DNA from 3 places in the Streptomyces sp. NPDC001401 genome. Region 1 is predicted to be linked to each of the others. Evidence: riboswitches for the same ligand, from Rfam matches in the RefSeq annotation. Region 1 holds a riboswitch; each other region holds the start of a gene.
The links. Region 1 has a riboswitch for thiamine pyrophosphate ahead of thiC (phosphomethylpyrimidine synthase ThiC). Riboswitches for the same ligand answer to the same signal wherever they lie in the genome.
Positions count from the first base shown of each region.

Region 1 (3,268 bases):
GGCCTCGTGCAGTTCCCAGACCGCCGACGTCTGTGTCACCGTCACGTCGTCGAGGACACCGAGCGAACCGATGATGACGCCCGCGAGCAGCAGGCCGCTCATGTCGATCGACGGATACAGGCCATGGATCAGACCGGTGTTGTCGTCCGTGTTGCCGGTCAGCGCGGCCCAGCCGATGAACCCGGAGCCGAGCAGGCCGATCAGCACGAGCGAGAGCAGCGTGCCCAGTACCGCCACGGACGTCCGGGCCGACAGACCATGGCACATGTAGAGCGCGATCAGCATGATGGCGCTCGACCCGATCACCGCCACGAGCAGCGGATTCGAACCCTGCAGGATCGCGGGCAGGATGAAGAAGGTCAGCACCATGAAGCTGACGGCCAGCGCGATCAGAGCCATGAGGCCGCGCATCCGGCCCACCACCACGACGGCGAGCGCGAAGATGCCGGCCAGCAGCGCCATGGGGAACCTGCGGTTCACATCGGTGACCGAGTACTGCAGGTCCTTCGGCGCGGAGGGCTCATAGGCGGCCACGACCTTCTCGCCCTCGTGCAGCTGCCGCGACTGGTCCGGCTGCACGATCTCGGTGAACGTACGGCCCTTGTCCTTGCCGCTGTCGACGCGGATCGTCGCCTTCTTGCAGGTGCCGCTCGCCTGCTGCTGGGCGGAGGAGCCCTCGGCGGTGGAGGTGTCCCCTGTCGGGGTCTCGCCCGAGGCGTTCACCGACTTGCAGCTCACGCTCACGACCTTGGTGACCGTCGCCTGCTGGGTCTGCCGGTCGAAACCCACGCCGGTGCGTTCGTGCGGCGGGGCGCCACCGGGCCACAGCACCACGAGCCCGACTGCCACGGCCGCGGTGAACGGGATGAGGATGGCGGCGATGACCTTGCGCAGGTGCTTGGAGACAGGGGCTGCCGGACCGTGGCTGTGGGAGTGACCGTGCCCGCCACCGGAACCGGGGGCATGCCCGTGACCGCCACCGGTTCCGGGCCCGTGATCGTGCCCTTCACCGGCTCCCAGCGCATGGTTGTGCCCGGCACCGGAACCGTGGCCGTCGCCGTGTCCGGAGCCGTGCCCGTAGGGCGGCTCCGGTGGTGGGTACGGGGCCTGATGTCTCGTGGTCACCGCCCGATCATCGCAAGAACGACAGGGGCCCTCTGTTCAGCGCGCCCGAATTGACGCTAGCGTGGAGGCACCTTTGCACACGCGGGAGCTCGGAGCACCGGGCTGAGAGGGCGCTGACCTCCGTCCCAGCGATGTTTCACGTGGAACATCACCGAAGTCGAGTGATGTTCCCCACGAAACGTCGACAGACGGAAATCGCTGCGTCGACCGCCGAACCTGTTACCGGGTAATGCCGGCGTAGGGAGTAGGTCTCATGACCAACAAGGACGCACGCACGCCTGCCTCCAGCCAGGACGAACAGCCCATTCAGGGCGAACAGTCCCAGGAGGCCGGGAAGTCCATCGGCTGGCACAAGGCGTATGTCGAGGGCTCGCGCCCCGATCTGCGGGTGCCGGTCCGACAGGTGCACCTCACCAACGGGCAGTCGGTCACGCTGTACGACACATCGGGCCCGTACACCGATCCGCTCATCGATACCGATGTCCGCAGGGGACTCGCCCCGCTGCGCGAGAACTGGATCATCGCTCGCGGTGACACCGAGGAGTACGCGGGCCGTCCCGCCCGTCCTGAGGACGACGGGATCAAGCACACCTCTCCGCGAGGCGGCCTGCGCAACCTCGACGCGGTCTTCCCGGGGCGGCCGCGTCAGCCGCGCCGTAGTCGTGATGGCAAGGCGGTCACGCAGCTCGCGTACGCCCGCCGCGGCGAGATCACACCGGAGATGGAGTACGTGGCCATCCGGGAGAACGTTTCGCCCGAGGTGGTCCGCGAGGAGATCGAGGCGGGCCGCGCGGTGCTGCCGGCCAACGTCAACCATCCAGAGATCGAGCCGATGATCATCGGCAAGCGGTTCCTGGTGAAGGTCAACGCCAACATCGGCAACTCCGCGGTCACCTCCTCCATCGAGGAGGAGGTCGAGAAGATGACCTGGGCGACCCGCTGGGGCGCCGACACGGTCATGGACCTCTCCACCGGCCGCAACATCCACACCACCCGCGAGTGGGTGCTGCGCAACTCCCCCGTCCCCATCGGCACGGTGCCGCTCTATCAGGCCCTAGAGAAGGTCGACGGCCGGGCCGAGGAGCTGACCTGGGAGATCTACAAGGACACCGTCATCGAGCAGGCCGAGCAGGGCGTGGACTACATGACGGTCCACGCGGGTGTCCGCCTGCCGTACGTCCCGCTCACCGCCAACCGCAAGACCGGCATCGTCTCGCGCGGCGGCTCCATCATGGCCGCGTGGTGCCTCGCGCACCACAAGGAGTCGTTCCTGTACGAGAACTTCGAGGAACTCTGCGAGATCCTCGCGGCGTACGACGTCACGTACTCCCTGGGCGATGGGCTGCGGCCGGGGTCGATCGCGGACGCCAACGACGAGGCGCAGTTCGCGGAGTTGCGCACGCTCGGGGAACTCAACCGGATCGCCAAGCGTTTCAACGTACAGACCATGATCGAGGGCCCGGGACACGTCCCGATGCACAAGATCAAGGAGAACATCGACCTTCAGCAGGAGATCTGTGATGAAGCTCCGTTCTATACGCTCGGCCCGCTGACGACGGACGTCGCGCCGGCGTACGACCACATCACCTCCGGCATCGGTGCCGCGATGATCGCCTGGTGGGGCACGGCCATGCTCTGCTACGTCACGCCCAAGGAACACCTGGGCCTGCCCAACCGTGACGACGTCAAGACCGGCGTCATCACCTACAAGATCGCCGCCCACGCAGCCGACCTCGCCAAGGGGCACCCCGGTGCGCAGGAATGGGACGACGCGCTGTCCGACGCCCGCTTCGAGTTCCGGTGGGAGGACCAGTTCAACCTCGCTCTCGACCCGGACACGGCACGGGAGTTCCACGACGAGACCCTCCCGGCGGAGCCGGCCAAGACCGCCCACTTCTGCTCGATGTGCGGGCCGAAGTTCTGCTCCATGAAGATCAGCCACAGCATCACAGAGCGGTTCGGTGGCGCGGCTGCTGAGGGGGCCTCGCCGGAGGAGGTCGCTGAGGGGATGCTCCAGAAGTCGAAGGAGTTCGCGGCGAGCGGGAACCGGGTGTATCTGCCGATCGCGGACTGACCCGGCGTCACTCGCGCCCCTCGTCAGGGTCCGGTGTTCTCCGGCCTGCGTCCTCGTCCGGGCAGGCCG
Region 1 is NZ_JBIAWI010000012.1:296,445-299,712, forward strand. It holds gene ACFY10_RS35005 (YibE/F family protein) at 1-1,125, opposite strand, end outside; TPP riboswitch at 1,197-1,386, shown strand; gene thiC (phosphomethylpyrimidine synthase ThiC) at 1,379-3,199, shown strand.

Region 2 (3,268 bases), on a different contig from region 1:
GGTTGGCGGCCATGGGACGGTCCCCTCCTGAAAGGCTCCGGCAACGCTCTGTGCCGTCCACGATCCCGGCGCCGCACCCGCCGCCACGAGGGAACCTCCACCCGTATCCGGGGTGGAGCCCACGACACCACGGCCCCGGCCGGCTCGGGCCCCAGGTCACTCCTGTTGATCTGCGACACTGGTACAGCCATGCCTAAGCCCGGAGAACTCACTTTCGTCGCCCCCCGCGGAGCCAAGAAGCCGCCGCGGCACCTTGCCGACCTCACGCCCGCCGAGCGCAAGGAAGCGGTGGCCGAGATCGGCGAGAAGCCGTTTCGCGCCAAGCAGCTCTCGCAGCACTACTTCGCGCGGTACGCGCACGACCCGGCGGAGTGGACGGACATCCCGGCCGGTTCGCGCGGCAAGTTGCAGGAGGCGCTGCTTCCCGACCTGATGACGGTCGTACGGCATCTGTCGACCGACCAGGGCACCACCCGCAAGACGCTGTGGCGGCTGTTCGACGGGACGCTCGTCGAGTCGGTGCTGATGCGCTACCCGGACCGGGTGACCATGTGCATCAGCTCGCAGGCAGGGTGCGGGATGAACTGTCCCTTCTGCGCCACCGGGCAGGCGGGGCTGGACCGGAATCTGTCCGCCGCCGAGATCGTCCATCAGATCGTGGACGGGATGCGGGCGCTTCGGGACGGGGAGGTTCCCGGCGGGCCTGCGCGGCTCTCCAACATCGTCTTCATGGGGATGGGCGAGCCGCTCGCCAACTACAAGCGTGTGGTCGGGGCCATCCGGGCGCTCACCGACCCCGCTCCCGACGGGCTCGGGCTCTCGCAGCGCGGCATCACCGTGTCGACCGTCGGACTGGTCCCCGCCATCCACCGGTTCGCCGACGAGGGGTTCAAGTGCCGGCTCGCCATCTCGCTGCATGCGCCGGACGACGAGCTGCGTGACACCCTCGTCCCCGTCAACACGCGGTGGAAGGTGCGCGAGGTCCTCGACGCGGGGTTCGAGTACGTCGAGAAGAGCGGGCGGCGGTTGTCGATCGAGTACGCGCTGATTCGCGACATCAATGACCAGGCCTGGCGCGGTGACCGACTCGGGCGGCTGCTGCGCGGCAAGCCCGTGCACGTCAACCTCATCCCGCTGAACCCGACCCCCGGCTCGAAGTGGACGGCGTCCCGGCCCGAGGACGAGAAGGCCTTCGTCGAGGCCATCGCGGCGCACGGGGTACCGGTCACCGTCCGGGACACCCGAGGTCAGGAGATCGACGGGGCCTGCGGTCAGCTCGCGGCCACCGAGCGGTAATCTGAGCCCGTACGTACACATCTTCATATTCCGACAGGGGAGCGCCACAGCGCTGAGAGTGCGGCAACCGGGCCGCAGACCCTCTGAACCTTGCCCAGGTCATTCTGGGTAGGAAGTTCGGTCTTCACTCAAGCTGTTGCGCCCTGCCCGGGAGCCGGTGGAATTCTCCGGCGGTCCCGGGCAGGGCCGCGTCTCTTCCTGGTCAGCCAGGAGGAATTCAGTGCACACCAAGACGTTCGTGGCCGCCGCGGTCGGCCTCGGTCTCATCTCGTTGTCCGCCTGCGGTTCGTCGTCGTCCGGCAGCGAGGGCTCCGGCGGCTCCAAGAACATCACTCTCGTCAGCCACGACTCGTGGGCCGTCTCGAAGAAGGTCCTCGCCGACTTCGAGAAGCAGTCCGGCTACAAGGTCCGCGTCCTCAAGGACGGCGACGCGGGGCAGGCCGTCAACAAGGCCATCCTCACCAAGGACAACCCGCAGGGCGACGTCTTCTTCGGCGTCGACAACACCCTGCTCTCGCGGGCGCTCGACAACGGGCTCTTCCAGTCGTACGAGCCGAAGGGCGCAGACCGGATCCAGGCGCAGTACCGGGTCGACCAGGCCAGGCACCGGGTCACGCCGATCGATTCCGGCGACATCTGCGTCAACTACGACAAGGCGTACTTCAGCAAGCACAGGCTGACCCCGCCCGCCTCCTTCGACGACCTGGTCAAGCCCGAATACAAGAACCTCCTCGTCACCGAGAACGCCTCCACATCCTCGCCCGGCCTCGGCTTCCTGCTCGGCACCGCCGCCAAGTACGGCGACGCCGGCTGGCAGGGCTACTGGAAGAAGCTCAAGGCGAACGGCGTGAAGGTCGTCGACGGCTGGGAGCAGGCCTACAACGAGGAGTTCTCCGGATCGGCAGGGGGGAAGAAGGCCAAGGGCGACCGGCCGCTCGTCGTCTCCTACGCCTCCTCGCCGCCCGCCGAGGTCATCTACGGCGACCCGAAGCCCAAGACGGCGCTGACCGGGACGTCGTACGGCACCTGCTTCCGGCAGATCGAGTACGCGGGACTGCTCAGCAACGCCAAGAACAGCAAGGGCGGCAAGGCCTTCCTCGACTTCCTGGTCACCAAGGAGTTCCAGGAGGACATGCCGCTGAACATGTTCGTCTACCCGGTGCGCGAGGGCGCTCAGGTGCCCCCGGAGTTCGTGAAGTACGGGCAGCCGGCCAAGGACCCCGAGACCATGGCCCCGACCAGGATCGCCGCCAACCGTGACCAGTGGGTCAAGTCGTGGACGTCACTCGTACTGAAGTAGACGCGCGGGGGACGCGGCAGGGGAGCGCGGCGCGGCTCGGGCTCATGGCCGTGCCCGTCGTGTTCTTCGCGGTGTTCTTCGCCTGGCCCGTCGCCGCGATCGTGGCGCGCGGGCTCAAGGCCGACGGGAAGTGGCAGTTCGGGCGGATCGCGGACGTCGTCACGCAGTCCGACATCCGGCACGTCCTGTGGTTCACCACCTGGCAGGCGCTCGCTTCCACCGCGCTCACGCTGCTGATCGCGCTCCCGGGCGCGTACGTCTTCGCGCGCCTCGACTTCCCGGGCAAGCAGCTGCTGCGGGCCGTCGTCACCGTCCCCTTCGTGCTGCCGACGGTCGTCGTCGGTACGGCGTTCCTGGCGCTGGTCGGACGTGGGGGACTGCTCGACGAGCTGTGGGGCGTGCGGCTGGACACCACCGTCTGGGCCATCCTGCTGGCGCACGTCTTCTTCAACTACGCCGTCGTCGTACGGACCGTCGGCGGCCTGTGGGGGCAGCTCGACCCGCGTCAGGAGGAGGCGGCGCGGATGCTGGGCGCGTCGCGATGGGCGGCCTGGCGGAAGGTGACGCTGCCGGCTCTCGCGCCCGCGGTGGCCGCCGCCGCGCTGATGGTCTTTCTCTTCACCTTCACCTCCTTCGGCGTGGTGCAGATCCTCGGCGGCCCGACCTTCTCCA
Region 2 is NZ_JBIAWI010000008.1:282,493-285,760, forward strand. It holds gene ACFY10_RS26850 (hypothetical protein) at 1-13, opposite strand, end outside; gene rlmN (23S rRNA (adenine(2503)-C(2))-methyltransferase RlmN) at 190-1,296, shown strand; TPP riboswitch at 1,322-1,429, shown strand; gene ACFY10_RS26860 (thiamine ABC transporter substrate binding subunit) at 1,517-2,596, shown strand; gene ACFY10_RS26865 (ABC transporter permease) at 2,641-3,268, shown strand, end outside.
Region 2: it holds a riboswitch for thiamine pyrophosphate, as region 1 does, so the genes downstream of both, ACFY10_RS26860 (thiamine ABC transporter substrate binding subunit) here and thiC (phosphomethylpyrimidine synthase ThiC) in region 1, are expected to answer to the same signal.

Region 3 (3,268 bases), on a different contig from region 1:
CCTCCGCCATCAGCTGCGGCTCCTGCGCCCGCGTCACCGCTGAGGCGAGCATCACACCCGCGCACCCCAGCTCCATCGCGAGCGCGGCGTCCGAGGCCGTACCGGCGCCCGCGTCCAGGATCACCGGTACGCGCGCGTGCTCGGTGATCAGCTGGAAGTTGTGCGGGTTACGGATGCCGAGCCCGGAGCCGATGGGCGAGCCGAGCGGCATGATCGCCGCGCAGCCGACGTCCTCCAGCTTGCGGGCCAGCACGGGGTCGTCGTTGGTGTACGGCAGCACGGTGAAGCCGTCGTCGACGAGGGTCTCGGCCGCGTCGAGCAGTTCGATCGGGTCGGGCAGCAGGGTGCGCTCGTCGGCGATGACCTCGAGTTTGATCAGATCGGTGCCGAGCGCCTCGCGCGCGAGGCGGGCGGTGAGGACGGCCTCGCCGGCGGTGAAGCAGCCCGCCGTGTTCGGCAGCACGCGGATGCCGAGCTTCTCCAGGACGGAGAGCACGGAACCGTGCACAGAGGGGTCCACGCGCCGCATGGCAACCGTCGTCAGCTCCGTGCCGGAAGCCACCAGCGCCCGCTCCAGCACGTCGAGGCTGGGGGCGCCGCCGGTGCCCATGATCAGGCGGGACGCGAAGGACGTACCGCCGATGACAAAGGGGTCGTCGGCCATGGTTCAGCCTCCTTGGACGGCGGTGAGGACCTCGACGCGGTCCCCCTCGCTCAGGGACGTCGACGGCCACTGCACGCGCGGGACGACGGTTTCGTTGAGGGCGGCGGCCACTCCGGAGGGGGCCGGGGTCAGCGCGCGTACGACGGTGTCGAGAGCAGTGCCGGAAGCGAACTCCCGGGGCTCTCCGTTGACGGAGATGTTCATGCGGGCTGCTCCAGGAGCGCGAAACGCTTGGGGGTGAACGGGCGGGCCTCGTCCGGGAGTTCACCGGTGGCCAGGGCGTGCGCCATGGCGTCGCCGGTGACCGGGGTGAGCAGCACGCCGTTGCGGTAGTGGCCGGTGGCCAGCAGCAGTCCGGGGAGCTGTGTCGGGCCGAGGAGGGGTGCGTTGTCCGGGGAGCCGGGGCGCAGTCCCGCACGCGTCTCGGTCAGCGGCAGTTCCGTGATCCCGGGGACCAGCTCGTGCGCGTCGCGCAGCAGCTCGTACACCCCGCCCGCGGTGACCGTCGTGTCCCAGCCCAGCTCCTCGCTGGTCGCGCCGATGACCAGCTCGCCGCTCTCGCGCGGCACCAGGTAGACATGGCTGCCGCGGACGACGGCACGCACGGTGCGGTTCAGGAACGGCGCGTACCGCTTGGGCACGGTCAGCCGCAGCACCTGCCCCTTCACCGGCCGCACGGGCGGCAGCACCTCGTCCGGGACGCCCGCGAGCCGCCCGCTGAGGCTGCCGCCGGCCAGCACGACCTGCCCCGCGCCCAGCTCGGTGCCGTCCGCGGTCGTGACCCCGGCGGCCCGCTCCCGTACGACGTGGAAGCGCTCGGCCCACACCCGGTGGAAGACCACGCCCGCCCGTTCGCACGCGGCCACCAGCGCGCGTGCCAGCCGCCGGGGGTCGATCTGGTGGTCGCCGTCCACCCGGAGGCCACCGCGCACGCCCGGCGCGAGCATCGGCTCCAGGCGCCGGCAGTCGCGGCCCGACAGCCACTCCGACTCCAGGCCCGACTCCCGCTGCAGGGCGTGCAGTTCGCGCAGGTGGGCGCGGTCGTCGGCGTCCAGGGCGACGGCGAGCGTGCCGCACTGGCGGTAGCCGAGGTCGTGACCCGTGAGGTCGGTGAGCTCGGCGGCGAAGTCCGGGTAGCGGCGGGCCGAGGCGAGGTTCAGGCCGAGCAGGGTCTGCTCGCCGTAGTGCAGCTCCGTGACCGCGGCCAGCATGCCGGCGGCCACCTGGGCGGCCCCGCCGCCCGGTTCGGGGTCCACCACGGCCGTGGCGAAACCGCGCTGCGCGGCACGCCAGGCCGTGACCAGGCCGATGATTCCGCCCCCGATGACGAGGACGTCTGACGTACGTGACGACATGGGCGTCCAGCCCCTCCCTTCGCCGGCATGACCCGGATCAGGTTCGTACGGTCGGAGGCCGCCAGCCTCCCTCTCAGCCCGGTGCGTCCGGGCTCCCGCGAGTGCTTGTACGTTGGCCACCCTAGCCCGACCCTCCGCGCCTCTGTAAGGGAGCCTTCCGCCATGCCCCGCTCGCTGGACGGCCTCGTCCTCGCTCCCGTCGCCGACCAGGCCCCAGGTCAGGTGGGTACGCGCACCCGGTTCGCGTACCACGAGAAGGACGGCGAGATCTGGGCCGAGTACGCGGGCGGCGACGTCGTGCGCGGCCATCTGGTGGGTACTCGGTCAGGTGACCGGCTGGACTTCCGGTACGTCCAGCTGGGGCATGACGGGACGACGTCCTCGGGGCACTGCGTCTCGATGGTCGTGCAGCTGCCGGACGGGCGGGTGCGGCTGGAGGAGACGTGGCAGTGGGAGTCGCAGCCCGGCAGCGGAACGAGTGTTGTGGAGCAGGTCACTGAGTGAGCACGACGGCTGACTGACAAATAGTCAGTTGTCTATGGTGATCAGGTGAGCGAGCAGACGCAGGAAACGGGCGGGTCGCCACTGCGGCGCGTGGTCGTCGTCGGTGCGGGCATGGCCGGTGTCCAGACCGCGGTCGCCCTGCGCGAACAGGGCTTCACCGGCACCGTGACGCTGATCGGCGCCGAACCCCACCAGCCGTACGACCGGCCGCCGCTGTCCAAGGCGGTGCTGCTCGGCAAGTCCGAGGGCTCCGCCTTCGACGTCGACTTCGAGGCGCTCGGCATCGAACTGCAGCTGGGGCGCGAAGTGCTCGGCGTCCGCCCCGGCGAGCACGAGCTGGACACCGAGAGCGGGCCCGTGCCGTACGACGTCCTGGTCCTCGCCACCGGCGCCGAACCGATCACGCTGCCGGGCACCGAGGGTGTGCCCGGAGTGCATCTGCTGCGCACCCTGGACGACGCCGAGCGGCTGCGGCCCGTGCTCGCCCGGCAGCACGACATCGTGGTCGTCGGCGCGGGCTGGATCGGCGCCGAGTTCGCCACCGCCGCGCGCGAGGCGGGCTGCGCGGTGACGGTCGTCGAGGCCGCGGACCGGCCGCTCGCCGGCGCGCTGCCCGCCGAGGTGGCCGCCCCGATGGCCGGCTGGTACGCCGACGCGGGCGCCGAGCTCCGTACGCACGCACGCGTGGAGCGCATCGAGCCCGGCGCGGTCGTCCTCGACGACGGCTCCCGGCTGCCCGCGGGCG
Region 3 is NZ_JBIAWI010000001.1:476,305-479,572, reverse strand. It holds gene ACFY10_RS02225 (thiazole synthase) at 1-664, opposite strand, end outside; gene thiS (sulfur carrier protein ThiS) at 668-868, opposite strand; gene thiO (glycine oxidase ThiO) at 865-2,019, opposite strand; TPP riboswitch at 2,017-2,128, opposite strand; gene ACFY10_RS02210 (hypothetical protein) at 2,182-2,523, shown strand; gene ACFY10_RS02205 (NAD(P)/FAD-dependent oxidoreductase) at 2,569-3,268, shown strand, end outside.
Region 3: it holds a riboswitch for thiamine pyrophosphate, as region 1 does, so the genes downstream of both, thiO (glycine oxidase ThiO) here and thiC (phosphomethylpyrimidine synthase ThiC) in region 1, are expected to answer to the same signal.